2 regions of the Cellulomonas sp. KRMCY2 genome follow, and region 2 is predicted to be linked to the other one. Evidence: riboswitches for the same ligand, from Rfam matches in the RefSeq annotation. Region 2 holds a riboswitch; the other holds the start of a gene.
The links. A riboswitch is a leader RNA that binds a small molecule or an ion and turns the genes downstream of it on or off. The one in region 2 is predicted to bind cyclic di-GMP.

Region 1: linked by a shared signal. The riboswitch ahead of K415_RS23020 (GGDEF domain-containing protein) and the one ahead of K415_RS0114245 (BldC family transcriptional regulator) in region 2 are both predicted to bind cyclic di-GMP.

Annotation. Positions count from the first base shown of each region.
Region 1 covers NZ_JAGF01000001.1:3,696,924-3,712,595, reverse strand. Annotated here, with positions in the region: gene arsB (ACR3 family arsenite efflux transporter) at 1-516, opposite strand, end outside; gene K415_RS0117490 (helix-turn-helix transcriptional regulator) at 513-839, opposite strand; gene K415_RS0117485 (flavodoxin domain-containing protein) at 983-1,498, opposite strand; cyclic di-GMP riboswitch class I at 1,702-1,776, shown strand; gene K415_RS23020 (GGDEF domain-containing protein) at 1,792-3,354, shown strand; gene K415_RS0117470 (MFS transporter) at 3,382-4,623, opposite strand; gene K415_RS0117465 (metallophosphoesterase) at 4,766-5,650, shown strand; gene K415_RS0117460 (SDR family NAD(P)-dependent oxidoreductase) at 5,673-6,437, shown strand; gene K415_RS0117455 (bifunctional 2-methylcitrate synthase/citrate synthase) at 6,502-7,614, opposite strand; gene prpB (methylisocitrate lyase) at 7,666-8,586, opposite strand; gene K415_RS0117445 (MmgE/PrpD family protein) at 8,586-10,115, opposite strand; gene K415_RS0117440 (GntR family transcriptional regulator) at 10,112-10,798, opposite strand; gene K415_RS0117435 (stealth family protein) at 10,935-12,500, opposite strand; gene K415_RS0117430 (zinc-binding dehydrogenase) at 12,691-13,704, opposite strand; gene K415_RS0117425 (SMP-30/gluconolactonase/LRE family protein) at 13,708-14,667, opposite strand; gene K415_RS0117420 (IclR family transcriptional regulator) at 14,664-15,500, opposite strand; gene K415_RS0117415 (IlvD/Edd family dehydratase) at 15,550-15,672, shown strand, end outside.
Region 2 covers NZ_JAGF01000001.1:3,012,355-3,028,026, forward strand. Annotated here, with positions in the region: gene K415_RS22010 (M15 family metallopeptidase) at 1-461, shown strand, start outside; gene K415_RS0114220 (aldose 1-epimerase family protein) at 546-1,508, opposite strand; gene K415_RS0114225 (hypothetical protein) at 1,577-2,047, opposite strand; gene adhE (bifunctional acetaldehyde-CoA/alcohol dehydrogenase) at 2,181-4,919, opposite strand; gene K415_RS0114235 (Hsp20/alpha crystallin family protein) at 5,205-5,684, shown strand; gene K415_RS0114240 (MalY/PatB family protein) at 5,706-6,959, opposite strand; cyclic di-GMP riboswitch class I at 7,117-7,193, shown strand; gene K415_RS0114245 (BldC family transcriptional regulator) at 7,211-7,441, shown strand; partial or broken gene K415_RS25170 (zinc ribbon domain-containing protein) at 7,610-7,678, shown strand; gene K415_RS0114250 (hypothetical protein) at 7,706-8,734, shown strand; tRNA gene K415_RS0114255 (tRNA-Arg) at 8,878-8,953, opposite strand; gene K415_RS0114260 (FadR/GntR family transcriptional regulator) at 8,991-9,647, opposite strand; gene argS (arginine--tRNA ligase) at 9,765-11,444, shown strand; gene lysA (diaminopimelate decarboxylase) at 11,441-12,835, shown strand; gene K415_RS0114275 (homoserine dehydrogenase) at 13,031-14,359, shown strand; gene thrC (threonine synthase) at 14,360-15,430, shown strand; gene thrB (homoserine kinase) at 15,444-15,672, shown strand, end outside.

The sequences.
Region 1 (15,672 bases), 680 kb from region 2:
GAGCGCGGCATAGGTCAGCACCTGGAAGACGGCGTTCAGGGCGACCAGCACCGCGGCCATCTCCCGGTCCCCGCACGCCAGGTCGTTCCAGATCAGGACCATCGCGATGCAGCGCGCCAGGCCGACCAGGATGACGCCGGTGCGGTAGGCGGGCTGGTCGGCCAGCAGCAGCCAGGCCAGGGCGAACATGACCGCCGGACCGATCACCCAGTTCAGCAGCAGGCTCGCGGCGATCATGCGCTTGTCGGCGGTGACCAGGCCGATCTCGCGGTACCGGACCTTCGCCAGGACGGGGTACATCATCAGCAGCAGCCCGAGTGCGATCGGCAGGGAGGTCTGCCCGACCTTGACCGCGTCGAGGGCGTCGTCCAGGCCGGGCACGAGCCGACCGAGCAGCAGGCCCACGACCATGGCGGTGCCGATCAGCACCGGCAGGAGCCGGTCTGTCGCGGACAGCCGGGCGACCACCGCGGTGGTGTCGGCCCTCGTGACGGCGGAGTCCGGGTGGGTGCTCATGTGCAGCTTCTCCTGGTCTGCCCGGCGGCGCGGGCACGATCGGCGAGGGCGGCGAACCGTGCGCTGACGGAGTCCAGCGCATCGGGCCGCAGCCGGTAGTACGTGTAGCGACCTGCGGGCTCGGGCTCGACCAGCCCGGCGTCGCGCAGCACCCGCAGGTGGTTGGACACGTTCGTCTGGCGGGCGCCGGTCAGCTCCACCAGATGGCACGTGCACAGCTGCTCGTCGGCCAGCAGCTCGACGATCCGGGCCCGTAGTGGCTCGGCCAGCACCCGCACGACGGCGTCCGTGCTCGGTGGGTTGCCGTCATCGATTGACACCATCTCCGGATGATATCAGTCCGTAGTGATGTCCGCGGTGCTCACTCGGTGGGCCCGTCGGTCATCGACCGACGAACGTGGGCGGCGGCCGGTGCAGCCCGAGCAGCGGCCCCCGACGAGAGCTCTGATGGCTCCCGTGGAGAGGGTCACGTGCCGAGCGCGGCCCCGATCGACCGTGCGAAGGCGTCGATCGCGGGCCAGTCGCGGCCGTCCACCTCGGGGAGCAGCGGCCGGCCCGCCGGAAGGGCGCGGACGAGTCGGTGGCGCAGGTTCAGCGCGCGTGGGTCGAGCGCGCCGTCGAAGATGCGGTGCTCCTTGGCGCCGATCGCCTCCTGCACCCCTGCCAGGCCCTTGGGCTGCGGGTCGTTGTCGGTCTCCTCGGGCAGGACCGCGCCCGGCAGTGGGCCGCTGCTGAACATCCACACCGGGCGGTCGGCCAGGGTCCGACTGTTGCGCTCGACGAAAGCGGTGGCGTCCTTCATCCAGGAGCCGAAGTACACAGCGCTGCCCACGACGACGGCCTCGTGGTCGGCGACGTCCTTCGCATCCGACACGTGGCATGCCTCGGCGGGGTGCCCGGATGCGGTCAGGGTCTCGGCGATGCGCTCGGCGATGCCGGCTGTGGCACCGTACCGACTGGCGTACGCGACGAGAACGGTCATGGTTCCTCCCCGGCCTGGCTCGGGGGCACGGCGTGCTCCGCCGACCGGTGGGACAGCACGTTGTCATGGATCGCCACGACCACATTCCACACCTGCCGCCCCCCCGCGGTAGGGACGAAGCGTGCGAACATGATGCCGCCTCCACGGTGCCTCGCGTCGCACAGCCTTCAGGCGACCCCGCGTCGTGCCGATGAGCGGATGTACCGACGAAAGGGCAAACCCGCCGCGAGGAGGGGACGCCAAGCCACGGGACCCATGAGGTCAGCCGGGCCGCCGAACGAGAGGGACCGCCGTTGATCGGGATCCAGGTGCGCGACGCCCTCGGCGCCGCGCGACGAGCGTCGGGGCGACTGTCCGGGCTGCTCGGCCGCATGCGGACGCGGGCCCGCCGGCCGGCTGGGGCCCTCGAGGCCACGCGCTGGCTGTTCGCCGTGCTGGCACTCGTGACAGTCGTGCTCGCCCTGCCCGGGACGCTCGTGGCAGCGGACGGCGTGACGGTGGTCGCTGCGGTGGCCGCAGCGGTGACCCTCGGGCTGTCCTGGGTCACGGGATACCTGCGGCGTTGCGCCCCACCGGCCATGGACGTGGTGGACGCCGTCGCGATGACGGTCTTCGCGCTGGCCGGCCCTGAGCCGGCTGCCGTCTTCGGTCTGGTCTTCGCTGCGCTGTGGTTCCGCTCGCTGTACGGTTCCGCTCTCCGAGCCGTCCTGCGGTGGGCGGTCTACGCCGCAGGGCTGATCGCTGCGGTGCCCCTGTGGCAGTACGTTCCCGGCCACTCCGTGGCGGCAGATCTGGTCCCGGTGGTCAGCGTGATCCCGACCATGCTCCTGACGCTCGTCGTGGGCCGGCAGCTCGCGGGCAGCCTGCGGGCGAGGGAGCGGATGGCCCAGCTCGACGCCGTGCACGTCTCGGTGGGGCACCGGCTGCTGGGTGTGACCGATGCGGACGAGATCCGTCGGATCGCCTGGCTGGCGACCGCCCAGATCTGCGCGGTCCTGCCGGGACTACGAGTGGTCAAGGTGACCAGGGCCGGTGGTGCGCTGCGCGTGGACGGAGCGCGCGGTGGGTTCAGCGGCGTCCCCGCGACGCTTCCCGCGGACATCGTGGCGATCGGTGGCTGCGAGGAGGGGCACGTCGCAGTCCGTGGACACGCGGAGCTGGACGCGGCGGTCGGCACGCCCTGCGCCTGGGCCTGCGTACCGATGACCGACGCGCGCAACCGACCGGGGAACGAGGGGCTGTTCCTCGGCTACCCCGGAACGGTGCCCGACGAGGCGCTGGCCGCGATCGACAGCCTGGCGAACCAGGTGGCACTGGCACTGCGCAGCAGCGACGTGCACCAGGAGCTGACCTTGCGGGCGACCCTGGACAACCTCACCGGGCTGGCCAACCGGATGTCCTTCAACGCCGCTCTCGCCACCACCCTCGAGGACACCTCCGCGCAGGACACCACGGTCCTGTTCGTCGACCTCGACGACTTCAAGGACGTCAATGACCTGTTCGGCCATGGCGCAGGTGATGAGCTGCTCCGCGAGGTCGCGGGACGCCTGCGTCGGGCCACGCGCCCGGGGGACCTGTGCGCGCGCATCGGTGGGGACGAGTTCGCCATCCTGCTCCACCGCACCGGGAGTGCGCCCGCCTCGGTGATCGCCCAGCGCGTCGTCGACGCCGTCGCGGCCCCGGTGCACCTGGACGGCGGCGTGGCGCGCGTCGGAGCCAGCGTGGGTGTCGCGACCGCGACCAGCGAGTCCGACCTCGAACAGCTGATCCACCGGGCGGACGTGGCCATGTACTCGGCGAAGGCCAACGGCAAGGGCCGGATCCAGGTGTTCGCGCCGGGCCTCGTGCGGGGCTGAACGGTCGGACCGGTACGGCGGGGTGGCTCAGGGCCGCACGCTGAGATCCGCATCGTCGTGCTCCCGCCTGCTGCGGTACAGGAACGGCACCGCCACGAGCTGGATCACCGCCCCGACGAGGTACGACGGCCCGTAGCCCCAGGCATCGGCAGCCCGGCCCAGGACCGGCTGGACGACGACTCCGCCGCTGCTGCCCATCAGGGAGTCGAAGGAGAGGACCGTCGCTCGCTGCCTCGACGGGATGAGGTCGTTCAGGTAGGCCTGGCGCACCGGTAGGGCCGCGGCCTGGGACATGCCCCACAGCACGAGCAGCAGCAGGGCGAGCACGAAGCTGTGGGTGATGCCCAGCAGCGCGAGCAGGAGCGTCGCCAGGACCACGGCGACGATCAGTGCAGAGGTCCTGCGGCGCACCATCCGCCGGATCCGGGGAGCGAGGAGCCCACCGAGCATCTGGGAGCAGGCGATGATCGCTGCCGCGAGGCCGGCGATGCCGTACGCCCCCGTGTTGCCGTACAGCTCGAGCAGGAAGGGCTGCATCGCGTAGAAGGCGTAGAACCCCACCCCGGAGGTGAACGGGGCGGCGAGCATGAGCCAGCGGACCGGCGGGTTCCGCAGCCCGTGGTCGAGGGAGGTGACGACGATGGTCCGGATCGCCTGCACAGGTGTCTGCTCTGCCTCGCGGACGTGGCCCAGGTCCTTCATGAACACGGCTGCCACGACGAACATCAGGCCCAGGGTCGCCACCCGGATCAGGTAGGGCACCCCCAACGAGGTGACCTGTGCGATGTACCCGCCGGCGACGGAACCGGCGAGCATCGCCGCACCTCCGACGACCTGCGCACGTCCGAAGACCGCCTCGAGGCTGTCCTCGAACTCCGCGAACGCAAGAGCGTCGACGAGCCACGCCTCGACGGCGCCGGAGAAGAAGGTGAACCCGAGCCCGAGCAGGACCGAGACGGCGGCCCACTGCCAGAACGGCGCGTGGGTCTGCCAGAGCAGGTAGTAGAGGAACGTCGACGCGGCCAGGACGACGGTGCCGAGCAGGTAGGAGGTCCTGCGCCCCCACGCGTCGGCGACCACACCCGTCGGGATCTCGAAGACGACCATGCCAGCCGTGAAGAACGCGTTCGCCGCGAAGGCCTCGAGGTTGGTGAGGCCGGCGTCGAGCAGGAACAGGGTGTTGATGCCCCAGATGAACGACGCGGCAAGGGTGTTCCCGAGGATCAGCACCAGATAGGTCCGCTGGACCCGCCGTGCCAGCCGGTTCATTGGCCGATCGTAGCCACGCCCCGCCCCGCCACGACCCGGCGGCGGCCGACGGTGGGACGACCGCCGGATCGTTCATCGGGTTCCCGCGCCTCGTTCACCACCGAGCCACGTACCCGTGGCCGACGAACGATCTCCTAGGCCCATGACCGTGCGCTCCGCTGAGCACCCACGCCCACTCCATCTTCTCGTGCACCTGAGCGACACCCACTTCGTCACGCCGCAGGCGCCGCTGCTGCACGGCGTGGCGGACAGCAGGGCCCATCTGGCAGCGCTCCTCGAGCGGCTCGAGGCCTCGGGTGCCCGACCTGAGGCGCTGCTGTTCACCGGCGACCTCGCCGATGCCGCCGACCCGGCCGCCTACCGGAGCCTGCGGGAGGTGGTCGAGCCGACAGCCGCACGGCTGGGCGCGCGGGCCATCTGGGTCATGGGTAACCACGACGACCGCGCGGTGCTGCGGACCGAGCTCTTGGGTGAGCCCGGGTCGACCGCGCCGTACGACGACGTCGTCATGCTGGGCGGCCTGCGGATCGTCGTGCTCGACACGACCGTGCCTGGCGCGCACCACGGCGCCCTCGCCCCGGACCAGCTGCGCTGGCTGGCGGCCGTGCTCGAGCACCCCGCCCCGGAGGGCACGCTGCTCGCCATGCACCATCCGCCGGTGCCGTGCGTGCAGGACCTCGCGATCCTCGTCGAGCTGCGGGACCAGGCGGCGCTGGCGGGCGTGCTGCGAGGGTCGGACGTCAGGGGGATCCTGGCCGGCCACCTGCACCACTCGACCTCGGCGACCTTCGCCGGGATCCCCGTCTCGGTGGCGTCGGCGACCTGCTACACGCAGGACCTGCAGACCCCGTACGGCGGCACCCGAGGGCGCGACGGTGCGCAGGCGTTCAACCTCGTGCACGTGTACGACGACACGATCACGCACTCGGTCGTCCCGATCGGTGACCACGCGACCGTCGGATCGACGATCGACGCCCGCAGGACCTCGTGGCGGTGGACCGAGATCGGCGACCGGGTGCCGGTCTGAGCCCTGCCCGTACGCTCGGGGGATGATGACCCCGGACTTCGATCTCGCAGGACACGTCGCGATCGTCACCGGTGCCTCACGGGGTATCGGCCACGACCTCGTCCTCGCGCTGGCGTCGGCCGGCGCCGTGGTCGGCGCCGCCGCGCGATCCCGCCAGGACCTCGATCTTCTGCTGGACGAGGTGCGGGGCTCCGGCGGCCGCGCCTTCGGGGTCGAGACGGACGTGACCGACGTCGCGTCCGTCCGTCGCGCCGTCCACGACGTGCTCGCGCGGGAGGGCCGCCTCGACATCCTGGTCAACAACGCGGGCCTCGGCGCGAACCACGATGCGCTCGACGTCACGGAGGCCGACTGGGACGAGCTCATGGACGTCAACCTCAAGGGTCTGTTCTTCATGAGCCAGGCCGCTGCCCGGCCCATGATCGAGCGTGGCTACGGGCGGATCGTCAACCTCAGCTCCCAGGCCGGCCTCGTCGGCATCCGGCGGCATGCCGTCTACTCCGCGAGCAAGGGCGGCGTGAACATGCTCACGAAGGTGCTCGCCCTGGAATGGGCACCCCGCGGCGTCACGGTCAACGCGGTCGCGCCGACGTTCATCCGGACGCCGGGCACCGCCGAACGTCTCGACGAGCCGGACTTCGCGGACGACGTGCTGGCCCGCATCCCGGTCGGGCGGTTCGGCACCACTGCCGACGTCGCTGCCGCGGTCCTGTACCTCGCGTCCCCGGCCGCGGGCCTCGTGACCGGCACGGTGCTCCCCGTCGACGGCGGGTGGACGGCCCAGTAGCACGCGGTCGCACCGCGCCTGGGCCGCTCTCGGGTCCCGGGCCGGTGTTCGGCTGCCCGGCCGCTCAGTGGGCGTCGAGGTGCCGCTCCGGCGACCCGACGTAGGAGCTCAGCGGCCGGATCAGGGCGTTGGCGGCCCGCTGCTCCATGATGTGCGCGGTCCAGCCGACGACACGGCTCGCGGCGAACAGCGGGGTGAAGGTCGCGGTGTCGAAGCCCATCAGCCGGTAGGCGGGGCCGGAGGGGTAGTCGAGGTTCGGCAGGATGCCCTTGCGGTCGCGCATGGCCCGCTCGAGCGTGTCGTAGAGGGCCGCCAGGTCGGGGCGGTCGTACTCGGCGACCAGGGTGTCGAGGGCCGCCTTCATCGTCGGCACGCGGGAGTCCCCGCTGCGGTACACCCGGTGCCCGAACCCCATGATCTTGCGCTTGGCGGCCAAGGCGTCGTCGAGCCATGCCTCGGCGTGACCCGCATCGCCGATCTGGTCGAACATGTGCATCACTGCCTCGTTCGCCCCGCCGTGCAACGGGCCCTTGAGCGCACCGACCGCACCGACGACAGCGGAGTACAGGTCCGACAGCGTCGAGGTGATCACGCGGGCGGTGAAGGTCGAGGCGTTGAACGAGTGCTCGGCATACAGGACCATCGAGACCCGGAACGCGTCCGCGACGACCGGCGGCGGGGTGGCGCCGAAGGTCATGTGCAGGAAGTTCTGCGCGTGGTCCAGGTCGTGGCGCGGCGGCACGAGGTCCTGCCCGCGGCGCCTGCGCTGGTCGTAGGCCACGACGGCCGGCAGCTGCGCGAAGAGGCGCACGGCCTTGTCCAGGGTGGCGCCCGGGGAGGCGTCGTCGGACGTCGGGTCGTGGGCGCCCATGACGCTCACCGCGGTGCGCACCACGTCCATCGGGTGGGCACTGGTCGGCGACGAGTCGATGGCCGCCCGCACCGGTGCCTCGAGCGTGCGGTGCTGCCGCTCGGCCGCCTGCAGCTCGGCCAGCTCGGCGGTGCTGGGCAGCTCGCCGTGCCAGAGCAGCCAGGCGACCTGCTCGAAGGAGCAGGCGGCGGCGAGCTCCTGCACGGGATACCCGCGGTAGAGCAGCGAGTTGCTCTCGGGGTTCACCCGGGAGACCGAGGTCTCGTCGACGACGACGCCGGCCAGCCCCTTGCGGATCTCGGTCATGATCGCTCCTTTGCGGTCAGCGGGTCGGTCAGCGGGTCGGTCAGGCTTCGGTCATCCCTCGTCGGGATGACGGTCGGTGGGCACCGTGAACCCGAAGACGGAGGTGTCGAAGCGCGTGTACCCCTCGTAGTCGAGGAGCTCGTAGAGCCGTGAACGGTGCTGCATCTGGTCCAGCAGCGGCTCGAGCGTCCCGTGCTCGGCGATCGCGTCGAGCCCGCGTTCTGCGGCGCCCATCGCCAGGCGGAGCAACGAGACGGGGAAGATCACGATGTTGATCCCGACGTCGGCGAGCTGGCGCGTGGTCAGGAGGTCCGACTTGCCGAACTCGGTCATGTTGGCCAGCACCGGGACGTCGACGGCCCGCCGCACGGCCTCGAACTCGGCGAGGTCGACCATGGCCTCGGGGAAGATCGCGTCGGCACCGGCATCGACCAGGAGCCGGGCTCGGTCGATCATCGCCGGGAGGCCCTCCAGCGCCCGGATGTCCGTCCGGGCCATGATCAGGAAGTTCGGGTCACGCCGCGCGTCCACCGCTGCGCGGATCCGCTTCGCCGCGGTCGTGGCGTCGACCACGAGCTTGCCGTCCAGGTGCCCGCACCGCTTGGGGTTGACCTGGTCCTCGATGTGCAGGCCGGCCACGCCGGCGTCCTCGAGCAGCTGGACGGTCCGCGCGACGTTCATCGGCTCACCGAAGCCGGTGTCCGCGTCGACGAGCGCGGGCAGGTCCGTCATCCGCGCGATCTGCTGGCTGCGGCCGGCCACCTCGGTCACGGACGTCAGACCGACGTCCGGCAGGCCGAGGTCGGCCGAGATCACCGCGCCGGAGATGTAGACGCCCTCCATCCCCTTGTCCTGGATCAGGCGGGCCGAGAGCGGGTTGAACGCGCCGGGGAAGCGCAGCAGCTCACCGGTCGCCAGCGCGGCGCGGAGCGCGAGGCGCTTGTCCGCGGCGGTCGTCGTCGAGTGCAGCATCAGAAGATCCCTTCCCTGCTCGGCACGGAGGCAAGGAGGCCGTCGGGTACCACGACGGTCAACCCGCCGAGCTCGGCGGCGGTCAGGTCGGGCAGGCGTTGCGCCAGATCGAGGAACCGATCGATCTCGGCCGGGTCCAGCACATCCTCGGCCAGGTCACGGAACTTGGCCAGGTACTGTGCGCGCGCGAAGGGTCGGGCGCCGAGCGGGTGCGCGTCGGCGACAGCGATCTCGTCGACGATCTGTCGACCGTCGGTCAGGGTGATCTCCACCCGCCCGCCGAACGCCTGCTCGGCAGGATCCGTCGAGTGGTAGCGGCGCGTCCAGCCGGCGTCCTGCGCCGTCGTGACCGTGCGCCACAGGGCCACCGTGTCCGGCCGGGTCGCACGCTGCGGCTCGTAGGAGTCCTTGTGGTGCCACCGACCGTCCTGCAGGGCGACCGTGAAGATGTACGGGATCGAGTGGTCGAGAGTCTCGCGGGACGCGTGCGGGTCGTACTTCTGCGGGTCGTGCGCGCCCGAGCCGATGACCGTGTGTGTGTGGTGGCTCGTGTGGATGACGATGCTGCGGACGGTTCCGGGCTCGCGCAGCACGGGGTGCTCGGCACCGAGCCGACGGGCCAGGTCGATGAGCGCCTGGGCCTGGTACTCGGCCGAGTGCTCCTTGGTGTACGTGTCGAGGATCGCCAGCCGGGGCTCACCCGGTCCGGGCAGGATCACGTCGTACCGCGCCTCGGGCCCGTCCAGGAGCCACGCGATCACGCCGTCCTCGCCCTCGTAGACCGGCTCCGGCGAGGTCTGGCCGCGCATCGCCCGGTCGACGGCCTCGATCGCGGCCTTGCCGGCGAACGCGGGTGCGTAGGCCTTCCAGGTCGAGATCTGACCCTTGCGCGACTGGCGGGTCGCGGTCGTGGTGTGCAACGCCTGACCGATCGCCTGGAACGTCGTCTCGACGTCGAGCCCCAGCAGGGTGCCCAGCGCCGCAGCCGCGGAGGGGCCGAGGTGCGCGACGTGGTCGATCTTGTGCCGGTGCAGGCTGATCGCCCGGACCAGGTCGACCTGGATCTCGTAGCCGGTCGCGATCGCGCGCACGACGTCGTGCCCGGACAGACCGCGCCGACGACCGAGGTGCTGCGCGACGGCGAGCACGGGGGGGATGTTGTCGGCCGGGTGCGAGTACTCCGCGGCGAGGAAGGTGTCGTGGTAGTCCAGCTCCCGGACCGCGACGCCGTTCGCCCAGGCCGCCCACTCGGGGCTGACCCGGCGCTCGGTGGGTGTCCCGAAGACGGTCGAACCGGGTGCGTAGGGGTGCGCGAGGGCTTGGTCGCGCGCGGCCGCGACCGGGCCGCGCAGCACGGAGGCCGTGGCGACGGCCGCGTTGTCGATGACCCGGTTGACGACCATGTCGGCGGCCTCGGGCGTGACGTCGACGGGGTCGGCGGCGACCTCCGCAAGCGCCCAGGCGAGCTGGGCGTGGCGGGGCAGACCCTCGGCGCTGGCGTGGACCCGGACGGTGTGGGTTCGGCTCACGACGGCACTCCTGCACTGGGCGGCTCGGGAGCACCCTCGGTGGGTGCGGCGGCGAGCGACGCGAGGATCGTCGCCAGACTCATCCGCAGGTGGACGGCGGTGGCCTGCGCGGCGAGGGTCTCGTCCCCGTCGAGGATCGCCTGGACGATCAGCAGGTGCTCGTGGGCCGCCTGCTCGAGGCGCGCCGGGTTGTCCCTGGACAGGCGGCGGGCCCGCGCCGCGTGGGTCCGCACAGTGGCCAGCGAGCGGTGCAGGTAGGGACTGGCCATCGCGTCGTCGACGGCCCGGTCCAGGTCGGCGACCAGCTCGTAGTAGCGGGTGCGCTCCGGGTCGGTCCCGTCGAGCAGGGCCGTCGCGTCGGCGAACCGCGTGCGGAGCCGGGCGAAGACCTCGGCGGAGCGGCGGCGGGCGGCGAGTCGGGCGGCCTGGGTCTCGAGGGCCTCACGGAGCTCGTAGAGGTGGCGCAGATCGCCGGGCGACAGGTCGGAGACGACCAGCGTCCGCCCTCGGCCCGGTGTGGCGAGCCCCTCCGCGGAGAGCCTGGCCAGCGCCTCGCGCAGCGGGGTCCGCGACACACCCAGACGCATGGCCTGGTCGACCTCGCTGAGCTCGGTTCCCGGGGTCAGCCGCCACGCGAGGATGTCGTCCTTGAGGGATGAGTAGACCCGCTCGCTTGCCCGCACCGTCCCGACAGTACGCCGCGGCAAGGTCATTGTATACAAAGCCTTGGTCGGCCTTGGGTGCTTCGTGCTCGCGCGCAATGACGGAGACGCTCGATGCATACAGCGCCCGTGGAGTCGCGGCCGCGCGGGTCGACCCTCAACCCGCCGTGGGGGAGTCCTGACCCTGGTCCGGCTCGCGCTCCCACGGCGCGACGATGGGGAAGTACCGCGACATGAACTCGGTCACCGCACGCGCCCTGGGCTCCGCGTCGAGCTCGGGCTCGCTGCCGTCATTGAGGCAGAAGAAGTCCCTCGACCGGGACGCGAGCAGTGCCGTCATGTCCGCGAGACCCGCGCGCGACGTCGTGTCCACGTACTTGGTCCGCGCGCCGCGCTGCACGACGGCCTGGCCGCTCATCAGCGCGTAGTAGTGGTAGAGCGAGTTGGTGACGGAGATGTCCGTGCTGGCGCGGAAGCGGCTCGCAGCCGTCCGGGCGAAGTCCTCGGGAAACTCCGCCTCCAGCTGGGCCAGCACGCTGCGCCGCAGCGGAGTGGGCGCATGGTCGAGGTGCCGGACGGTCATCCGGCCGAACCGGCCGAGCAGCAGCTTCCGGTTGACGCGCGCGCCGTTCTCGAACCCGCTGCGTGCGGCGTCGTTGCTGCCGAGCCCGATCCGGGTGGGTGACTCGATGAACTGCGAGACCCCGCCGGGCGAGAAGAACATGTCCGGCCGGACGGGCCGGCCGAAGAACATGTCGTCGTTGGAGTACAGGAAGTGCTCTGCCAGGCCGTCGATGTGGTGCAGCTGCGCCTCGACGGCGTGCGAGTTGTGGGTCGGCAGCACGCTCGGGTCGGCGAAGAACTCCTCGCTCCGGACGAAGGTGACCCCCGGGTGCTCGGCCAGCCAGGCGGGCCGAGGCGAGTCGGTCGCCACGAAGATCCGGCGGACCCACGGAGCGAACATGTGCACCGACCGCAGGGCGTACCGCAGCTCGTCGACCTGACGGAACCGCGCGACGGAGTCGTCACCCTCGCCGACCACGTAGCTCTGCATCCGCGCCGCGCGGGCCTTCTGCCACTCGCCGCTGGACCCGTCGACCCAGGAGAAGACGATGTCGATGTCGAACGAGACATCGGCGGCCTGCGGGTCGAACATGCCGTCGATGGTCGTCCACGTCGCCCCGAACCGCTGGATCTCGGTGCGCACGAGCTCGCTCGGGTCGATGACGTGCCGGGTCAGCGCGTTGCCGTTCGGCAGCGTGACCTTGCGTGCACCGTAGGACCAGAGCTCGATCTGGACCGCCGTCGAGCCGCCGTAGAACAGGCCGCCGCTGGGCTCGATCCGCGGTCGGTGCACCCGGAGCACACGCCGGGCGATCAGGCCGGCCAGGCCACCCTCGGCGACCAGGACCATCGGGTCCCGGTCGGACCCGATGCCCCGGGCGTAGAACGGCTCGCCCGCGCAGCCGTCGCGAAGGGCGCGCCGCAGGGCCTTGCGGTCCGCCCAGGAGACGGCCAGCACAGGGCGTTCGCCCGTCCCGCGGACCAGCAGGTGCTCGATCCCGGCCGCGTCGAGCAGCCGACGGATGAAGAGCAGGTCCTCGACGACCGCGTCGGCGGGCGTGAGCGTCAGGTTGACCAGCGCGTAGCGGCCACCGACCAGGACGACGTCCTCGCGCGCGACGAGCCGGCTGCCGGCTGGGGTCGGTACGTGGTCGCGCACCGTCGGCTCAGCCGTGGCGACCAGGGCTGGATCGAGGGTTGCGGCTGTTCCTGCGGATGACGAGGTGATGGCGCGTCCGATTCTCGAGTGGGCACGCCGGCACGGGTGGGTATGCAGGTGGGCGGTGGTACGTCGGAGCATCATCCCACGGCTGCGACGAACCTGCCGTCTCCTCGGGTCCTGGCGACGATCAGAGCCTGGGGTCGACGTGCAGCTTCGGGCCGTCACCGGACCCGGCGGGGCGCTGGCCGGCGAGAACGGCCGCCACCGCGTCCAGGCCGATGGTGGCCGCGACGAGCGGCCGGGGGTCGACGGCACCGGAGGCGAAGCCCTCGACAGTGGCGGCAAGGCCTGGTGAGGCGCTCAGGATCCCGACCGCGGTGACGTCCTTGAGCAGCAGCTCTCGGGAGTCCACCGGTGTGGGTACGGTCGCCAGCCCGACCAGGACGACGCGTCGGCCGGGTTCCACGAGGTCGACGGCCAGGGCGGGCATGCCGGCCGCGTTCGATGCGTCGATGACCGCGTCCCACGGGCCGCCGGGCAGCTCGGCCATCGTCCAGACACCGGAGAAGCCCAGCGACCTGGCGAAGCCGCGGGATCGTGCAGAGCGGCCGAGCAGGTGGACCTCGGCCCCGGCCGCCCGGGCGAACTCCGCCACGAGCAGCCCGATCGTGCCGGGCCCGATGACGAGGATGCGGTCGCCCGCTGTGAGGTCGGCGCCCCACACCGCGCGCAGGGCGTTCCCACCAGGTTCGACAAGCGCTCCCGCGACGTCGTCGACCGCGTCCGGCAGGGCGTGCAGGGCACCGGCAGGGAACGCCATCTGCCCGGCGAGCGCACCGGCGAACCCGCCCCGGATGCCCAGCTCGAAGCGTGCCTCGCAGACGTGCTGCCGACCGGCGGCGCAGCGCCGGCAGTGCCCGCACCCGAGCATCGTGTCGCCGGTGACCCGTTGTCCGAGCCACCGGGCGTCGACGCCGTCGCCGAGGGCGGACACCGTCCCGCACCACTCGTGCCCGAGGCGGATCGGATACGCCGCGTGACCGGTGTGCAGGTACGTCATCTGGCCGGTGAAGAACTCGACGTCCGTGCCGCAGACGCCCACCCGCTCGATGTCCACCACGACCTGTCCGGGCTGGGCGACGGGGTCCGGGACCTCCTGGACGCCGGCTTCCCCTGGGGCGGTGACGACGAAGGCGCGCATGGCTCAGCTCTCTCGGGGCTCGGACGTCGCAGCGGGCGACGCAGGTCGCGCGGGCGACGGTGGGATGCCACGCCCGTTCCACGGTGTGGTCGGCTGGCCGTGGACGCCGAGCAGCGCGCCGACCGGGGCCGTGTACAGCCGACCGGAGCCGGGGTGCTCCGAGAGCCCGGCCGGGTCGAGCTCGGCCGAGGCGGTCGTGATCAGGAGCCGGTCGAGCTCCGGCCCGACGAAGGCCACCGAGGACGTGTGCGGTGCAGCGACCTCGACGACGTGCAGCACCTCGCCGCCGGGGGAGTAGCAGCGCACCTGGCCGGCACCCCACAGTGCCACCCAGAGGTTGCCGTCGGTGTCGAGGCAGAGCCCGTCGGGAAGGCCCCCGCCGGTGATCCGCAGGTGCTCACGCCGGGTCCCGGCGGTCCGGGAGGCCACGTCGTAGTCCCGCCGCCAGACGATCGCCGGCAGGGTGTCGACCGAGTACATCACGACCGGGTCGGCCGACCAGGCGAGGCCGTTGGACAGCCAGAGGTCGTCGTCGAGGACCGTGAGGGAACCGTCGTCCTCGAGCCGGGTGAGGACCTCGTGGCCGGTGGCGCCACCGACGGTGACGCTGCCGACGACGAACCGTCCGGCCGGGTCGCACGCGCCGTCGTTGAGGCGTCCGGCCGAGCCGGACGGGAGCACGGCCGGACCCGGCGTCAGGTGTCCGTCGACCTCGACGACGAGGAGCCGATCACGGCCGGCGACGAGCAGGCGCCCGTCCGGGGACGGCACGACGGCACCGACGGTGGTGTCGACAGTCATCGCACGGACGGTCTCGATCTCGTTGCCGTGCAGGAGCCCCTCGACGACGGTGCCCGCATCGATGTCCACCCACAGCACGCGGCCACGTGCGGCATCCCAGACCGGACCCTCGGCCAGCCGGTGGATCGTGGGGGTGGCCGGGTGTGCCTCGAGCAGCGTCACGGGGACTCCTTCGTCGGGACGTCCCTCGGGGAGTCCGCGCCGCGCGTCGAGATCGCATCGACGATCTCGCGGATGGCCGGGAGCTCGGCGAGCAGCGTCGCGAGCGGCGTGCGGTAGGCCAGAGCGCTGACCGAGATCGCACCGCTCGGCGCGGTGGGGGACGTCAGGTAGGCGGGGACGGCCACGCACACGATCCCTGGCTCGTTCTCCTGGTCGTCGACCGCGTAGCCCTGCTCCCGGATGGTGGCCAGCTCGGTGACGAGCGCATCGGTGCTGGTCAGCGTGCGTGGGGTGCGTGCCTCGAAGACCCGACCAGCCGCCCAGGACCGGACGGCGTCGTCGTCGCGCAAGGCCAGTGCGAGCAGGAGCTTCCCGACGCCGGTGGCATGTGCTCCGTTGCGGCCGCCGACGGTGGACGTCAGCCGGACGCCCCCGGTGAGCGGGTCGACCTTCGAGCGGTAGATCACCGTGTCGTCGTCGAGCACCGCGTAGTGCGTGGTCTCGCCGAACCGCTCGGACAGCGCCTCGAGCACCGGCGTGACCCGGACGTGGTCGGGCCGCGCCTCGTGGTGGGTGAAGGCCAACCGCAGGAACTCGTCGCCGAGGACGTAGCGACCGCGGACGTCCTGGGTCGCGAAGCCTGCGCGGCGCAGAGCGGCGAGCGCGCGGTGGACCGTCGGCTTGGGGCTGTCGACGATGCGGCTCAGGTCGTCGAGGCTGATCCCCTGCGGGTGGCCGCTGAGCTCGGTGAGCACAGCGAGCACACGGTCGGCGCCGACGAGCCGGGGCTCATCAGCGGGTTCCGGGATGTCCGTCCGTCGAGTAGAGTTCATCGCGTTCCACATGTTAGCCATACGTTCCGATTAACGGAAAGAGAGATCGATGTCGGAGCAGCGCAGCGCCCAGTGGTACGCCGGCGGCGGCAAGGATCCCTACATCCACCGGGCGTGGATGCGACGGGGTCTGCCGGCCCACGCCTTCGACGGTCGACCGCACATCGCGATC
Region 2 (15,672 bases):
AGCGCAACCCGCTGCCCGGCTGCGACGGCGAGGCCCGCGAGGCAGGGTCCAACGGGCAGGTTCCCGCATCGGACCTGTGCACGCTGTGGGACGGTCGCCAGATGCTGCGCGGGGACGCCGCCGTGGCGCTCGCCGAGCTGAACAAGAACTTCAACGCAGCCTTCGGCCGCGACATGTGCATCACGGACACGTACCGCACGTTGTCCGAGCAGCGACGGGTCGCTGCCACCAAGCCCGGCCTGGCGGCAACCCCGGGGACGTCCAACCACGGCTGGGGCCTGGCGATCGACCTGTGCACCTCGGAGAACCGGCTCACCTCGGTGATGTCGTGGCTCGCCGACAACGGACCGACCTACGGCTGGGACAACCCCGACTGGGCTCGGCGTGGCGGTTCGGGCGCCTACGAGCCCTGGCACTGGGAGTACGTGCCGGGCACGACGGCCCTCGGCACCAACTACTGAGCCGCCAGCGCTGCTGAGCTGCCCGAACACTGAGCGGCCCGAGCTACTGAGCGGCCGGCTCCCGCGCCGCAGCCCCGCCCGGCGTCACAGGAGCGTCGCGCCCCAGGTGACCTCGTGCCGCTGCCCCGGTGCGAGCATGACGAGGCGCTCGCCGGTGCGGAACGCGTCGGCGATGCAGCTCATCGGCTCTGCTGCCACCCCGGTCCGCCGGTAGTCCACCGCGCCGATGTGGTCGCCGGTGCAGATCTGCCAGGTGTCCATCGACTCGTCCATCCACACGGCGGCCGTCCTGCCGTCGGGTGCGGCGACCTGGATCCAGGACAGCCCCTGCTCGTCCCGCACGACGTCGACGTACGCGTCGTCGAGATCGAGACCCCGCAGCGAGCGCGGTTCGCGCAGGTCGTACGAGCCGGTCGCCGGCGTCGTCCCGGTGGGCAGCAGTCGCTCGTCCACGGTGACCCTGGTTGCGGCGTCCAGGCGCACGGTGCAGTCGTCGAGCGAGGCGTCACCGGGGGAGAGCCACGGGTGGAAGCCGATGCCGTACGGAGCAGACCGCGTCCCGAGGTTCGTCGCGGTCGCCTGCACGTGCAGTCCCGCGGCCGTGAGCCGGTAGGTGATCCCCAGGAGGAGGTCGAACGGGTAGCCGCCGCTCGGCGCGAGCCGCAGCTCGAGGCTGACCGCCTGGTCGGCGGCGTGCGCGGCGTCGGTCGGACCGGGGTCGACGACGCTCCAGCGCTGCCACATGGCCAGTCCGTGCAGCGCCGTGCCGAGCGCAGGCTCGCTGATGTCCAGCTGGTGCTCGACGCCGTCGACGGTGTACCGGCCGTCGGTGATCCGGTTGGGCCAGGGGGCCAGCACGGCACCGTGGCCGGCCGGCGCCGTCTCCTCCTCGCCGAACGGCGTGAACACGTCCCGACCGCCGACGGCGTACCGCCGCACCTTGGCGCCGACGTCGGTGACCGTCAGCTCCTGGTCGTCGAGCCGCAGGTTGATCTGGTGCCCGGACAGCGGGGCAGGGGTCGTCGATGACGTCAGGGGAGAACTCACGGCCGACACGCTATCGTCCGTGCGGACGCCGGCGCCCGCCGAACGACCCAGGCACGCCGACCCGGCACTCAGCCGACCGCGTCGAGCTCGCCGGCGAGCCGGTCGATCTGGTCGGCAAGGGCCTCGAGAGCGCTCTTGACGGCTCCCTCGGTACCGGCAGCGGCGTCGGCCAACCCGGTCCGGGCCTGGTCGAGGGATGCGCGCGCGTCGGCCACCGCTGCGTCGGCGTCGGGCCCAGCCGTCTGCGCGCTCGCCTCGACGGCCGCGCGCGCCTCGTCCAGCGCACCCGACGCGGTCGCAACGGCCTGCTCGACGGCCGCCCGTGCCTCGGCACTGAGCCCCGTGGCGTCATCGATCGTGGTCTCGGCGTCCTCGAGCGTGCCACGCGCCTGGTCGACGCCCTCCTGGACCTCCTGGGTCAGGCGGCTGAGGTCGACGTCCGGGACGTCGTCGGCCAGGCCGCACCCGGCCAGGAGCCAGATGGTCGCAGCGGCCAGGACGGCACGGGCAGGTGTGGTGGCGGTAGGTCGGGGTCGCATGACGCTCCTCGGAGATCGTGGGGGAGTCACAGTGTCTCCTGCTTCGTCGGCTGCTCGTCTCCTGCGCAGGGCGGCCGCGCGGCCCGGACGCAGATGTGCCCGCTCGCGCGACCGAGCGGGCACACCCGGTGCGTCAGGACGCGGAGTCAGTCTCCTGGGCGGACTGCTCCGCCACACCTGCCGCCGTGCGCCGGTAGCGCACGTCCTCCAGCGACGTCCCGTAGTACGCCGCGGTCATGAGGTCCTTCATGTCGTCGAGCATCGGCATCCGGGGGTTGGCCGGCGCGCACTGGTCCTCGTACGAACGCATCGCGAGGTCGTCGAGCTTGCCGATGAAGGCCTGCTCGGAGACACCCTGGGCTGCGAACGACTGCGGGATCCCGACGGCGTCCCGCAGCTTCTCGACGGCGAGGGCGTAGGACTCCACGCCCTCCTCGGGCGTCGAGCACGGCAGGCCGAGCATCTTGGCGATCTCGGCGAAGCGCTCGGGAGCGACGTAGTGCTCGTACTTGGGCCAGCTGGTGAGCTTCGTCGGCACGGTGCCGTTGTAGCGGATCACGTGCGGCAGGAGCGTGGCGTTGGTCCGGCCGTGCACCAGGTGGAAGGCCGAGCCGATGGTGTGCGCCATCGCGTGCACGATCCCCAGGAACGCGTTGCCGAACGCCATGCCGGCGATCGTGCCCGCGTTGTGCATCTTCTCGCGGGCGTCGACGGCGGCCTCGCCGCCCTTCACCGACTCCTCCAGGTTCTGGAAGATCAGCCGGATGGCCTGGAGAGCCATCCCGTCGGTGAAGTCGTTGGCGTAGACCGAGACGTAGGCCTCGGTGGCGTGGGTCAGCGCGTCGAAGCCTGAGTCGGCTGCGAGCGAGGCGGGCATCTTGCCGGTCAGCGCCGGGTCGATGATCGCGACGGTCGGGGTCAGGGCGTAGTCCGCGAGCGGGTACTTCACGCCGGTCTTCTGGTCCGTGATGACCGCGAACGGCGTGACCTCGGCACCGGTGCCCGAGGTGGTCGGGATGCAGACGAGCTGCGCCTTCTCACCGAGGACCGGGAACTTGAACGCCCGCTTGCGCACGTCGAAGAACTTCTCGCGCATGTCGGCGAAGACGATCTCCGGGTGCTCGTAGCGCAGCCACATCACCTTGGCGGCGTCCATCGGGGAGCCACCACCCAGGGCGATGATCGTGTCCGGGTTGAACTCCCGCATGAGCTCCGCGCCACGGTCGACGGTGGCGATGGACGGCTCCGGCTCGACCGAGTCGATGATCTGCAGGGCGATCTTGTTGGGGCGGCGGGACAGCACGTCGAGGATCTTGTCGACGAAGCCCAGCTTGGTCATGGTCGCGTCGGTGACGATCGTGACCCGGTTGATCCCGGCCATGTCCTCGAGGTAGCGGATCGCGTTCGGCTCGAAGTACGTCTTCGCCGGAACCTTGAACCACTGCAGGTTGTTGTTCCGCCGGCCGATCCGCTTGATGTTCACGAGGTTGACCGCCGAGACGTTGTTCGAGACCGAGTTCGCACCGTACGAGCCGCAGCCCAGGGTCAGCGAGGGGATGAACGCGTTGTAGATGTTGCCGATGCCACCGAGGGAGGCCGGCGAGTTCCAGATCACCCGGATCGCCTTGACGCGACCGCCGAACTCCTCGACCAGCTCTGCGTCCTCGGAGTGGATCGCTGCGCTGTGCCCCATGCCGTCGAACTCGACCATCTGCTCGGCGAGCTTGATGCCGTGCTCGCGAGACTCGGCCCGCAGGACGGCGAGCACGGGTGCGAGCTTCTCGCGGGTCAGCGGCTCGGCCGGTCCGACCTTGGAGACCTCGGCGAGGATGATCGACGTGTCGGCGGGGACGGAGAAGCCCGCGTGCTCGGCGATCCACTGCGGGCTCTGCCCGACAACCGAGGCGTTCAGCTTGGCACCGGCGCAGTTCGCGGACTCGGCCGTGACGCCGAAGATGAACTCCTCGAGCTGGGCCTTCTCGGTCGGGCTGCAGCGGTAGGCGTGCAGGCGGTCGAACTCGGCCATCGCCGCGTCGTAGATCTCGGTGTCGAGGATCACGGCCTGCTCGGACGCGCAGACCATGCCGTTGTCGAAGGCCTTCGAGAGCGTCACGTCGTTGACCGCGCGCTTGAGCTTCGCGGTCTTCTCGATGTAGGCCGGGACGTTCCCCGCACCGACGCCGAGGGCGGGCTTGCCGCAGGAGTACGCGGCCTTGACCATCGCGTTGCCGCCGGTCGCCAGGATCAGCGCGACGCCGGGGTGGTTCATCAGCTCGTTGGTCGCACCGATCGACGGCGCACCGACCCACTGGATGCAGTGCTCGGGGGCGCCCGCTGCGATGGCTGCGTCGCGGACGATCTTCGCTGCGGCCACCGAGCTCTGCTGGGCCGAGGGGTGGAACGCGAAGATGATCGGGTTGCGGGTCTTGAGGGCGATCAAGGACTTGAAGATCGCTGTCGACGTCGGGTTGGTCACCGGCGTCACGCCACAGATCACGCCGACCGGCTCGGCGATCTCGATGATGCCGTGCAGGTCGTCCCGGGCGATGATGCCGACGGTCTTGAGGTCGCGCATCGAGTTCGTCACGTGCTCGCACGCGAAGATGTTCTTGACGGCCTTGTCCTCGAACACGCCGCGGTGGGTCTCGGCGACCGCGAGCTTGGCGAGCTGACCGTGCTGGTTCAGCGCCGCGACGGACGCCTTCTTGACGATGTGGTCGACGTCCTCCTGGGTGAAGGACGCGTAGGCGGCCAGCGCCTTCGTCGCGCCGGCGACCAGTGCGTCGATCGCTGAGGACGGCGTTGCCGGGGTCACCCGCTCGGCGACGGTCGCGGTCTCGGGGGTCTTCGTACGGACGGTTCGTGCGCTCACGGGGATCTCCCGGTCATGGTCGGTGATGGAGGGGATCGCCCTTGACCCACCTACGACGGTAGGTGGCTGACGTGTCCGGATCGCGTGCCAAAGGTCCTTGGGTGGCGGTGCCACGAATCGCGGTGGCTGTGCTCCCGGCTGGGCTCTGGACACCGTCGGGGGCTGGCACTCTCGGTAGCAGAGTGCTAAGAAAGGAGTGTAGCCGCCTGGTGCGGAGGCAGTCCCTCCGCCCGGGCTGACGCCGTGCCCCGGAGGGTCCGGGGCACCTTGTGGGAGGTGATCTGCGTGGCTACCCGTTACGACCCGTTCGCCGACACCGCGCGCTGGATGGACGAGATCCTCGGGTCCGTCCGGCAGGCAGCGACACCGGCTCTGCCCGGGATGCCGATGGACCTGTACCGGTCCGGCGACCACTACGTGCTGCACATCGACCTGCCGGGCGCGGACCCGGGCAGCGTCGACGTCAACGTGGAGGACCGCACCCTGACGATCAGGGCGGAGCGGACGGCACACACCGACGCGGACGTCCAGTGGCTGGCGCGCGAGCGGCCGTCCGGCACCTACGTCCGGCAGCTGACGCTGGGCCGAGGCCTCGCTCTCGACGTGATCGAGGCCAGCTACGCCGATGGCGTCCTGACCTTGACGATCCCGGTCGCCGAGGAGGCCAAGCCGCGGCGGATCGAGATCCAGCACGCGCCGTCCCGGACCGTGATCGGCTCGGCCGGCACGCCGGCACCGGCGCTGGGTGAGCAGCCGACGACCTGACCAGGCCGTCGCGACCGGAGGTCAGGCTGAAGGGTCGAGGCAGGCGGCGATCCGCCGTCCGGCCTCGACCACCAGCGGGCGGGGCATCGCGAGGTTGAACCGGACGAAGCCCCGCCCGGCCCGACCGCAGGCCGCGCCGTCGGTCAGCGCCACCCCGGTGCGTTCGCCGATCCATCGCGCGAGGTGGTCGTGCGGCGCGTCGGGCGACGCCGCCAGTGCCGCCCGCAGGTCGAGCCAGGCCAGGTAGGTGCCCTCCGGCGGGACGTGACCGATCTGTGGTGCCCGCTCGGCCAGGACGTCGGCCAGCGCGGCACGGTTGCCGTCGAGGTGCTCGACGAGCGCGCCGAGCCAGGGCCGGCCGTCGCGGTACGCCGCTGTGTTGGCGACCACGCCGAGCGTCGAGGCGCCATGCGTCGCGAGCATGTCGAACGACGCCCATCTCGCCTCGTCCGCGTCGTTGCTCAGCAGGATCTGCGCGCACTTGAGCCCGGGGATGTTCCACGCCTTCGACGCTGAGGTCGCGGTCACGGTGTGGGCGGCGGCAGCTGGTGAGATCGAGGCGTAGGGGATGTGCCGCGCGCCCGGGTAGACCAGCGGCGCGTGGATCTCGTCGGAGAAGACCCGCGCACCGTGCCGGTCGACGACCTCGGCCAGCGCGGTGAGCTCGCTGCGCGGGTAGACCCGACCGGTCGGGTTGTGCGGGTTCGTGAGGAGGACGAGGTGCCCGCCGGCACGGATCGCATCGGCCAGGGCGTCCAGGTCGAGAGTCGTCCGCCGGCCGTCCGGTACCAGCGGCACCTCGATGACCTCGCGGCCCCACTCCTGCGGAGCGGTGACGAACGGCATGTAGGCCGGTGTGGGCACGATCACGGGCGAACCCGGTCGGGAGAAGTGCTCGATCGTGATGCGCAACGCCTCGAGCACGTCGGCGACCGGCTTGACCCACCGTGGTGGCACGTCCCACCCGTACCGCTCGCTGTGCCATCGCGCGCAGGCGTCGGCCAGCTCGGCGCGCAGGGCCGGGGGGAGGTAGCCGAACGCGCCGGCCTCGGTCGCGGCGTGCAGCGCAGCGGTGACGGCCGGCGCCGTGCCGAAGTCCGACTCGGCCACCCACGCGGCGATCTCGGTCGGGAAGGCCGTCCACTTCAGGCTGCCCCGCCGACGCAGCGCACCGGCGTCGAGCCGGTCGAGGTGATCGAGCAGCGCGAGCGGGTCGAGCGGCGCCCGTCGGTCGAACCCGTCCGGTACCTGGTCCAGCTCGGCGGATCGACTCATCCCCGCAACCTAGCCCGGCGGACGTGGTGTGCTCGAACCTCTCCGATGGGTCGAGGGCACCACAATCGACCCCGAATCACGCGCGAACGGGTGAAAAACCCGGGAAACGCCGTCCTGGCTTTGCGTGGATGTCCGGATTGTGTGACCCTGTCCGTGTCAGCGACAAGGGCAAACCCACCGCGAGGTGGGGACGCAGAGCCAACGGGACCCCATGGGTCGGCCGGGCACACCGAACGACAGGAGCGCACATCATGTCCTCACAGACCGCGCAGTCCGCAAACCGCACCGCCGCCCCCGGCGCTCTTCTCACTCCTTCCGAGGTCGCGAGCATGTTCCGCGTCGACCCGAAGACCGTGACGCGGTGGGCCAAGGCCGGCAAGCTCTCGGCCATCCGGACGCTCGGTGGCCACCGCCGCTACAGCGAGGCCGAGGTCCGCGGCCTGCTGACCGGCGTCCCGCAGCCCCGGGCCAGCGAGGACTGACAGGCTTGACGAGGGCCCCACCCGACTCGACGGGTGGGGCCCTCGTCATGTCCGCGCAACCGCTACGTTCGGGATGCGTCCGACGACGGAGCCGCTGCGCGCTCGCGCAGGTGCGTCGGCGCACGGACTCGCACAGGTACGCCGGCGCACGGAAGGGACGCACATCTGATGCCTCGTTGCCCATCGTGTGGCGCGCATGCCGAGCCGGACGCCCGCTCCTGCGCGTCGTGCGGGTCCCGTCTGCCCGAACCGTCGGAGCCGCGCGTGGCTCCGCCTTCGCCGCTGCCGCCGGGAGCCACGCCCCGCAGCCGGGGACTGCGTCCCGCGATCGTCGTCCCGGTGCTCGTGCTCGGGGTCGCGGTGGTGGCCGCGATCGGGTTCTCGATCGCCACGGCGAACGTCCAGACGGCCAAGCAGGACCGGTCCGACCCGTCGACCGGACCCGGGACGACGCAGGGGGCCGAGCAGCGCGGCCCCGGAGTGACGTTGCGGCCGGTCGCCGGGGACGGGACGCAGGTCACGGGCGAGACACTCGCCCAGGCGGCGGCGGTGGTCCGACAGCGGCTGGGCGTCGCGGGCGTGACCGACGCGCAGGTCGTGGAGACGAGCGACGGCACGATCGTCGTGAGTCTGCCGAAGGAGCCCGACCAGGCGACGATCGACATGGTGAGCAGACCGGTGCAGCTCGCCTTCCGGCCGGTGCTGGCACTGGGGTCCCCTGAGCCGGCCGAGCCAGGAGCCGAAACCGTCGAGGTGGAGCCGAAGGCGGGCCCGGACTCGCCCAGTGACGCCGCGTACTACGTCACGGGAAGCGTCCTCGCGTCGTACGACGCGCTGGACTGCACGGACCCCGCGAACCGCCTGCCCGCCGGCGGTACGGACAGCGAGGCGCTCGTCTCCTGCGACGGCGACGGCTCGGCGAAGTACGTCCTCGGTCCCGTGGAGATCCCTGGTTCGGCGATCGAGAGCGCGAGCGCGGGGCTGCGGGAGGGGCCGAACGGTGACCAGACCAACCAGTGGGTGGTGACGCTCCAGCTCGGCCCAGCAGGCACGGACGCCTTCCGCGACGCAACGACCCGGCTGCAGGGACTCGTCCCACCGCAGAACCAGATCGCGATGGTTCTTGACGGCGTGGTCGTCACCGCGCCGTCGGTCGGCACCGTCATCGCGGACGGACGGGTGGAGATGTCCGGGTCCTTCACGCGGGACAGCGCCGAGGCGCTCGCCGGCCAGATGGGCCTCGCCGCGCACGCCGTGACCTTCGAGGTGGATGACGTGACCGGCTCACGCTGACGGGCCTTGACCGGCACGGCCGTCCGCCGCGCGCGACGAGACGGATCCCAGCCGTCAACCTGGGCCTGCCGATGAGGTTCCGGACGGGTCGGGGCAGCGAACCCTGCGACATCACGTCGATGTCGATGCCCTGCGACATCACATGGTGCCCGCGACAGGATTCGAACCTGCGGCCTTCCGCTCCGGAGGCGGACGCTCTATCCCCTGAGCTACGCGGGCGGGGTGCTGCAGAAGATTACCAGTCCTGGGCCACGCCTCAGATGACGTCCCCGATGAGATCGGTCAGGTAGCGGTCGATCTCCTCGACGGCCGCCTTGGCGTCGCCGGCGGCGACGGCCTCGACCAGGGCGTGGTGCGAGTCGTCGTCGTGCACCGGGTGCTCGAAGTTGAACCGGATGTTCTCGCTGATCGCATCCTGCAGGTTCTCGTACAGGGCCAGGAGCACCGGGTTGTGCGCCGCCTGGGCGATCGTGCGGTGGAGCACGAGGTCGGCCTCGACCATGCGGTCGAGCTCGCCGCTGGCGTACGCAGCGGAGCGGGTGTCGCGCAGGGCCCGGAGCTCGGCGATCTGCTCGTCGGTGCGGCGCATCGCCGCGAGCCGGGCGGCCTCGACCTCGAGGCTGCGGCGCACCTCCAGGACGTCGCGCTGGTGGGCGCCGGCGAGCTGGCGGCCCATTGCGTTGCCCAGCTCCGAGTCGGAGATCACGTAGGTGCCTGATCCCTGCCGCCGCTCGAGCATCCCGGCATGGACGAGGGACTGGACCGCCTCACGCACGGTGTTGCGCCCGACCCCGATGAGCTCGGTCAACGACGGCTCGGCCGGGATGCGGGTACCCACCGCCCACGCGCCGGACGTGATCTGCTGGCGCAGACGTCCGACGGCGAGGTCGATCAGGTTCGTGCGGCGAGTCATCCCATCTCCGGGGTGTAGGCGTGAGACGCAGTCAACACCGCCGGGGACCCTCGGCGCATCTCCCCAGGTCCGAGTTCACCCGATTCAGTCGCATCTCGTGCTCGGTAGGCTTGCGCGGTGACCCCTGCTGAGTTGTCCCTGGCGCTGAGCGCCGTCCTGGCCCAGGCCGTCGCCGACGGTGCTCTTCCCCTGCAGGTGAGTGATCTGCCGGCGGTCGTGACAGTCGATCGACCACGCTCACGCGAGCACGGCGACTGGGCGACGAACGTGGCGATGCAGCTCGCGAAGAAGGCCGGCCTGGCGCCCCGCGCGGTGGCCGAGATCCTCGCGGCACGGATCGCAGCGGTCCCCGGCGTCGCCACGGCGGACGTCGCGGGCCCCGGCTTCCTCAACATCACCCTCGAGACCGCTGCGGCCGGTGAGCTCGCGCGCACCATCGTCGAGGCGGGCACGACCTACGGCCGCACGCAGGTGCTGGCCGGCGAGCGGATCAACCTCGAGTTCGTCTCGGCGAACCCGACCGGACCCTTGCACATCGGCTCGGTGCGCTGGGCAGCCGTCGGCGACTCGCTCGCCAGGATGCTCGAGGCGTCCGGCGCCCAGGTGACCCGCGAGTACTACTTCAACGACGCCGGGTCCCAGATCGACCGGTTCGCCCGCTCGCTCCTGGCCCGCGCCAAGGGCCAGGACGCTCCGGAGGACGGGTACGGCGGCCAGTACATCGCCGAGATCGCCGACCAGGTGATCCTCGACGCGACCACCGCCGGCGAGCCCGATCCGCTGACCCTGCCGGACGCGCAGGCGCAGGAGGTCTTCAGGGTCCGCGGCGTCGACCTGATGTTCGCCGAGATCAAGGCCAAGCTCAGCGCGTTCCGGGTCCAGTTCGACGTGTACTTCCACGAGGACGCCCTGCACGAGTCGGGGGCCGTCGACCGGGCCGTCGCACGGCTGCGCGAGCTCGGGCACATCTTCGAGGCCGACGGCGCGACCTGGCTGCGCACGACGGACTTCGGCGACGACAAGGACCGCGTCATCGTCAAGTCCGACGGCGAGGCCGCCTACATCGCCGGCGACCTGGCTTACTACCTGGACAAGCGGGAGCGCGGCTTCAACCGGGTCGTGATCATGCTCGGCGCCGACCACCACGGGTACATCGGCCGGATGATGGCGATGTGCGCGGCCTTCGGTGACACGCCCTGGGTCAACCTGGAGATCCTCATCGGCCAGATGGTCAACCTGGTCAAGGGCGGCGTGCCGATGAAGATGAGCAAGCGCGCCGGCACGATCGTGACGATCGACGACCTGGTCGACGCGGTCGGCGTCGACGCCGCGCGGTACTCGCTCGCACGTTCGTCGGCCGACCAGAGCATCGACCTGGACCTCGACCTGCTCGCCAGGGCCACCAACGAGAACCCGGTCTACTACGTGCAGTACGCCCACGCCCGGACGGTCAACGTCGGGCGCAACGCCCTCGAGCTCGGGGTCCGGCGCGAGGACGGCTTCGACCCGTCGCTGCTGGACCACGTCAGCGAGTCGACGCTGCTGGCCAAGCTCGGCGAGCTGGGCCGGGTCATCGCGCAGGCGGCCGAGCTGAGGGAGCCGCACCGGGTCGCCAGGTACCTCGAGGAGCTTGCCGGGGCCTACCACAAGTGGTACGACCAGCGCCGGGTCAGCCCGTTCGGCGACGAGGAGGTCACCGACGTGCACCGGACCCGGCTGTGGCTCAACGACGCGACCCGCACGGTGCTCGCGAACGGTCTCGAGCTGCTCGGCGTGAGCGCGCCGGAGCGCATGTGAGTCCCGACGGCCTCGACCCTCAGGTCTGGCCGGCGAGCACAGTCGTCGGTCCGGACGGCGCGGTGAGCGTCGCCGGGGTGGACCTGCGCGCCGTCGCGGCCGAGCACGGCACACCGGTCTACGTCCTGGACGAGGACGACTTCCGGGCCCGCGCCCGGACGTTCCGGGCGGCCTTCACCGAGGCCTTCGCCGCGATCGGCACCGAGGTCGACGTCTACTACGCCGGCAAGGCGTTCCTGTGCACCGCTGTCGCGCGGTGGGCCGTCGAGGAGGGCCTGCGCATCGACACGGCCACCGGCGGCGAGCTCGCGGTCGCGCTCCGCGCGGGGGTCCCGGGCCCCGACATCGGCCTGCACGGGAACAACAAGTCCGATGCCGAGATCGACCGGGCGCTGGAAGCCGGTGTCGGGCGCGTCGTGATCGACTCGCTGCCGGAGGTCGCCCGGGTCGCCGAGGCCGTCCGGCGGTACCGCGCGAGGCACCCGGAGGCGATGCTCCGCCGCGCGCCGGTCATGGTCCGGGTGACCACGGGTGTGCACGCCGGCGGGCACGAGTACATCTCGACCGCGCACGAGGACCAGAAGTTCGGGCTGTCCGTCGCCGGCGGCCAGGCGCTCGCCGGGCTGCGGGCCGTCCTGGACCACCCGGAGCTCGAGCTCCTCGGCGTGCACTCCCACATCGGTTCGCAGATCCTCGACCCGTCCGGGTTCGAGGTCGCAGCGCGCACCATCCTGGACCTGCGCGCCGAGCTGGCCGCAGTGACCGGGCACCTCGTCGCCGAGGTCGACCTCGGCGGCGGTTACGGCGTCGCCTACCTGCCGGGTGAGGTGCCGCTCGACCCGTCGCGGATCGCCAAGGACGTCGCACGCGTGGTCCAGGACGCGTGCGCCGACCTGCACACCCCGGTGCCGAGGATCTCGGTCGAGCCCGGTCGCGCGATCGTCGGGCCGACGACCCTGACCCTCTACACGGTCGGCACCGTCAAGCCGGTCACCGTCGACGCCGCCGGTCCGGACGGGACCGGCAGCTTCACCCGCACGTACGTCTCGGTGGACGGCGGGATGAGCGACAACCTGCGGCCGGCCCTCTATGGCGCGCACTACACCGCCGCCGTGGTCTCGCGCCGTGGCAGTCCCGGCACCGTCCGGGCGCGGGTCGTCGGCAAGCACTGCGAGAGCGGCGACATCCTGGTGCACGACGTGGCCCTGCCGGCCGACGTCGCGGCCGGTGACCTGCTCGCGGTCCCCGTCACGGGTGCCTACGGTCGGTCCATGGCCTCCAACTACAACCACGTCCCGCGGCCGCCCGTCGTGGCCGTCCGCGCCGGTGGGACGCGCGTCATCGTGCGGCGCGAGACCGAGGACGACCTGCTCGCACTCGACGTCGGCTGACCACCCGCCCAGGTGGACGACCTCGCCGACCGGACGGCGTGGTCGCCGCCGCCGAGGGTGCGCCGGACGTCCGCCGCGGACACCCGTCCCGGCCGAGGGGTCGCACCCGTATCCTGGGCGCGGCCTGGGGTCCTGCACGCAGACGCACGACCTGAGCAGTGCCGCACGAGCACGACGACGAGAGGCGGACCACCCGTGGGAGCCCATGACGGCGCAGTGCGCGTCGCCCTGCTCGGATGCGGCGTCGTCGGTACCGAGGTCGCACGACTGATGACCAGCCAGGCCACGGATCTCGCCGCCCGCGTCGGTGCGCCGCTCGAGCTCGTCGGCATCGCGGTGCGCAACCTCGACGCGCAGCGGGACCCGGTGATCGACCGTGCGCTGCTCACCAGTGACGCGGCGTCGCTGGTCGACCGCGCCGACGTCGTCGTCGAGGTGCTCGGTGGCATCGAGCCGGCCCGTTCGCTGCTGCTGCGTGCCATCGCCGGGGGAGCGGCCGTCGTGACCGCGAACAAGGCGCTCCTCGGGCAGGACGGGCCGACGCTCTATGCCGCTGCCGACGCTGCCGGGGTCGACCTCTACTTCGAGGCGGCGGTCGCCGGTGCCATCCCCCTGGTGCGGCCGGTCCGCGAGTCCCTCGCCGGTGATCGGGTGACGCGGGTCCTGGGCATCGTCAACGGCACCACCAACTACGTGCTGGACCAGATGGCGACGGTCGGGCTCGAGCTCGCGCAGGCCGTCAAGCAGGCGCAGGAGCTCGGGTACGCCGAGGCGGACCCCACCGCCGACGTCGAGGGCTACGACGCCGCCGCCAAGGCCGCCATCCTCGCCTCGCTCGCCTTCCACACCCGGGTGAGCGTCGACGACGTCCACCGCGAAGGGATCCTCGGCATCACGGCGGACGACGTCGCGTGGGCTGCCGAGACGGGGCACGTGATCAAGCTGCTCGCGATCGCCGAACGGGTCGGCTCGCCCGGGCACGACGACGAGCGGGACACCCGCGGGATCGTCGTGCGGGTGCACCCCGCGCTGGTTCCGCTCGGCCACCCGCTCGCGGGCGTCCGGGGGGCGTTCAACGCGGTGTTCGTCGAGGCTGAGGCCGCCGGTGAGCTGATGTTCTACGGGCGCGGTGCGGGCGGCGCGCCGACGGCGAGCGCGATCCTCGGTGACCTGGTGACCGTGGCCCGGCACCGGGTCCTCGGCGGCAAGGGTCCGGTCGAGTCGAGCTACGCCGAGCTTCCCGTGCACAGCATCGCCGAGGCGGTGACCCGCTACCAGATCCACCTGCGGGTGGCGGACCGGTCGGGTGTCCTGGCCCAGGTCGCCCAGGTGTTCGCCGGGCACGACGTGTCGATCGAGGTCGTCCGTCAGGGTCAGGCGACCGTCGCGGGCGGCGGCCAGGCCGATCTGCTCGTCGTGACGCACGCCGCACGCGACGCCGCACTGTCCGCAACCGTCGCCGACCTCGCCGGGCTGCCTGTCGTGGCCGCGGTGGTCTCCGTCCTGAGAGTCGAAGGAGCCTAGGTGGCCCACCAGTGGCGTGGCGTGATCGCCGAGTACGCCGACCGTCTGCCCGCACACGTGCTCGCGCACGTGGTGACCCTCGGCGAGGGTGGCACGCCCCTGGTGCCGGCGCCGTACCTGTCGGACCTGACCGGCGCCCAGGTGTACCTGAAGGTCGAGGGGATGAACCCGACGGGCTCCTTCAAGGACCGCGGGATGACGACGGCGATCTCCGCTGCCGCCGGGCGTGGTGCGCGCGTCGTGGTGTGCGCCTCGACCGGCAACACCTCGGCGTCGGCCGCCGCCTATGCCACCGCCGCGGGCATGACCTGCGCCGTCCTGGTGCCGGACGGCAAGATCGCGATGGGCAAGCTGAGCCAGGCCGTGGCGCACGGTGCTCGTCTGCTGCAGGTCGACGGCAACTTCGACGACTGCCTGGTCGCGGCCCGCAAGCTCGCCGAGGCGTACCCGGTCGAGCTCGTCAACTCGGTCAACCCCGACCGGATCGAGGGGCAGAAGACCGGCGCGTTCGAGATCGTCGACGCGCTGGGCGACGCCCCGGACATCCACGTGCTCCCGGTGGGGAACGCCGGCAACATCACCGCGTACTGGAAGGGCTTCACGGAGTACGCCGCCGACGGGCCGGCCACCAGGACACCGGTGATGTGGGGCTTCCAGGCGGCCGGCGCGGCGCCGATCGTCGTCGGCCACCCGATCACCGAGCCGGAGACGATCGCCACCGCCATCCGGATCGGCAACCCGGCGTCCTGGACCCAGGCGCTCGCGGCGCGTGACGAGTCCGGTGGGCTGATCGAGGCCGTGACGGACGAGCAGATCCTCGCCGCGCACCGGATCCTGGCGGGCAAGGTCGGCGTCTTCGTCGAGCCGGCGTCGGCCGCCGGGGTCGCCGGCCTGCTCGCGCTCGCGCGGGAGGGTCGGGTACCCGCCGGCGCACGCATCACGATCACGGTCACGGGTCACGGCCTGAAGGACCCGCAGTGGGCCCTGCGCACGGCGGACGGGTCCGAGGTCCAGCCGGTCCGGGTGCCGGCGGACGTCGTGTCCATCGCCGATGCGCTCGAGCTCGACTGAGCCGGCCACGACGATGCGACTCGGCAGCGACCACGTCCGGGTGCGGGTCCCGGCGACCAGCGCCAACCTCGGCCCGGGCTTCGACGCGCTCGGTCTGGCCCTCGCCCACTTCGACACCGTGGAGGTCAGGGCGCTGGGCAACCCCGACGTGACCGTCGAGGTGTTCGGCGAGGGCGCGACGGAGCTGCCGACGGGCGAGGACCACCTGATCGTCCGCGCCATCCGGGCGACCCTCGACGACG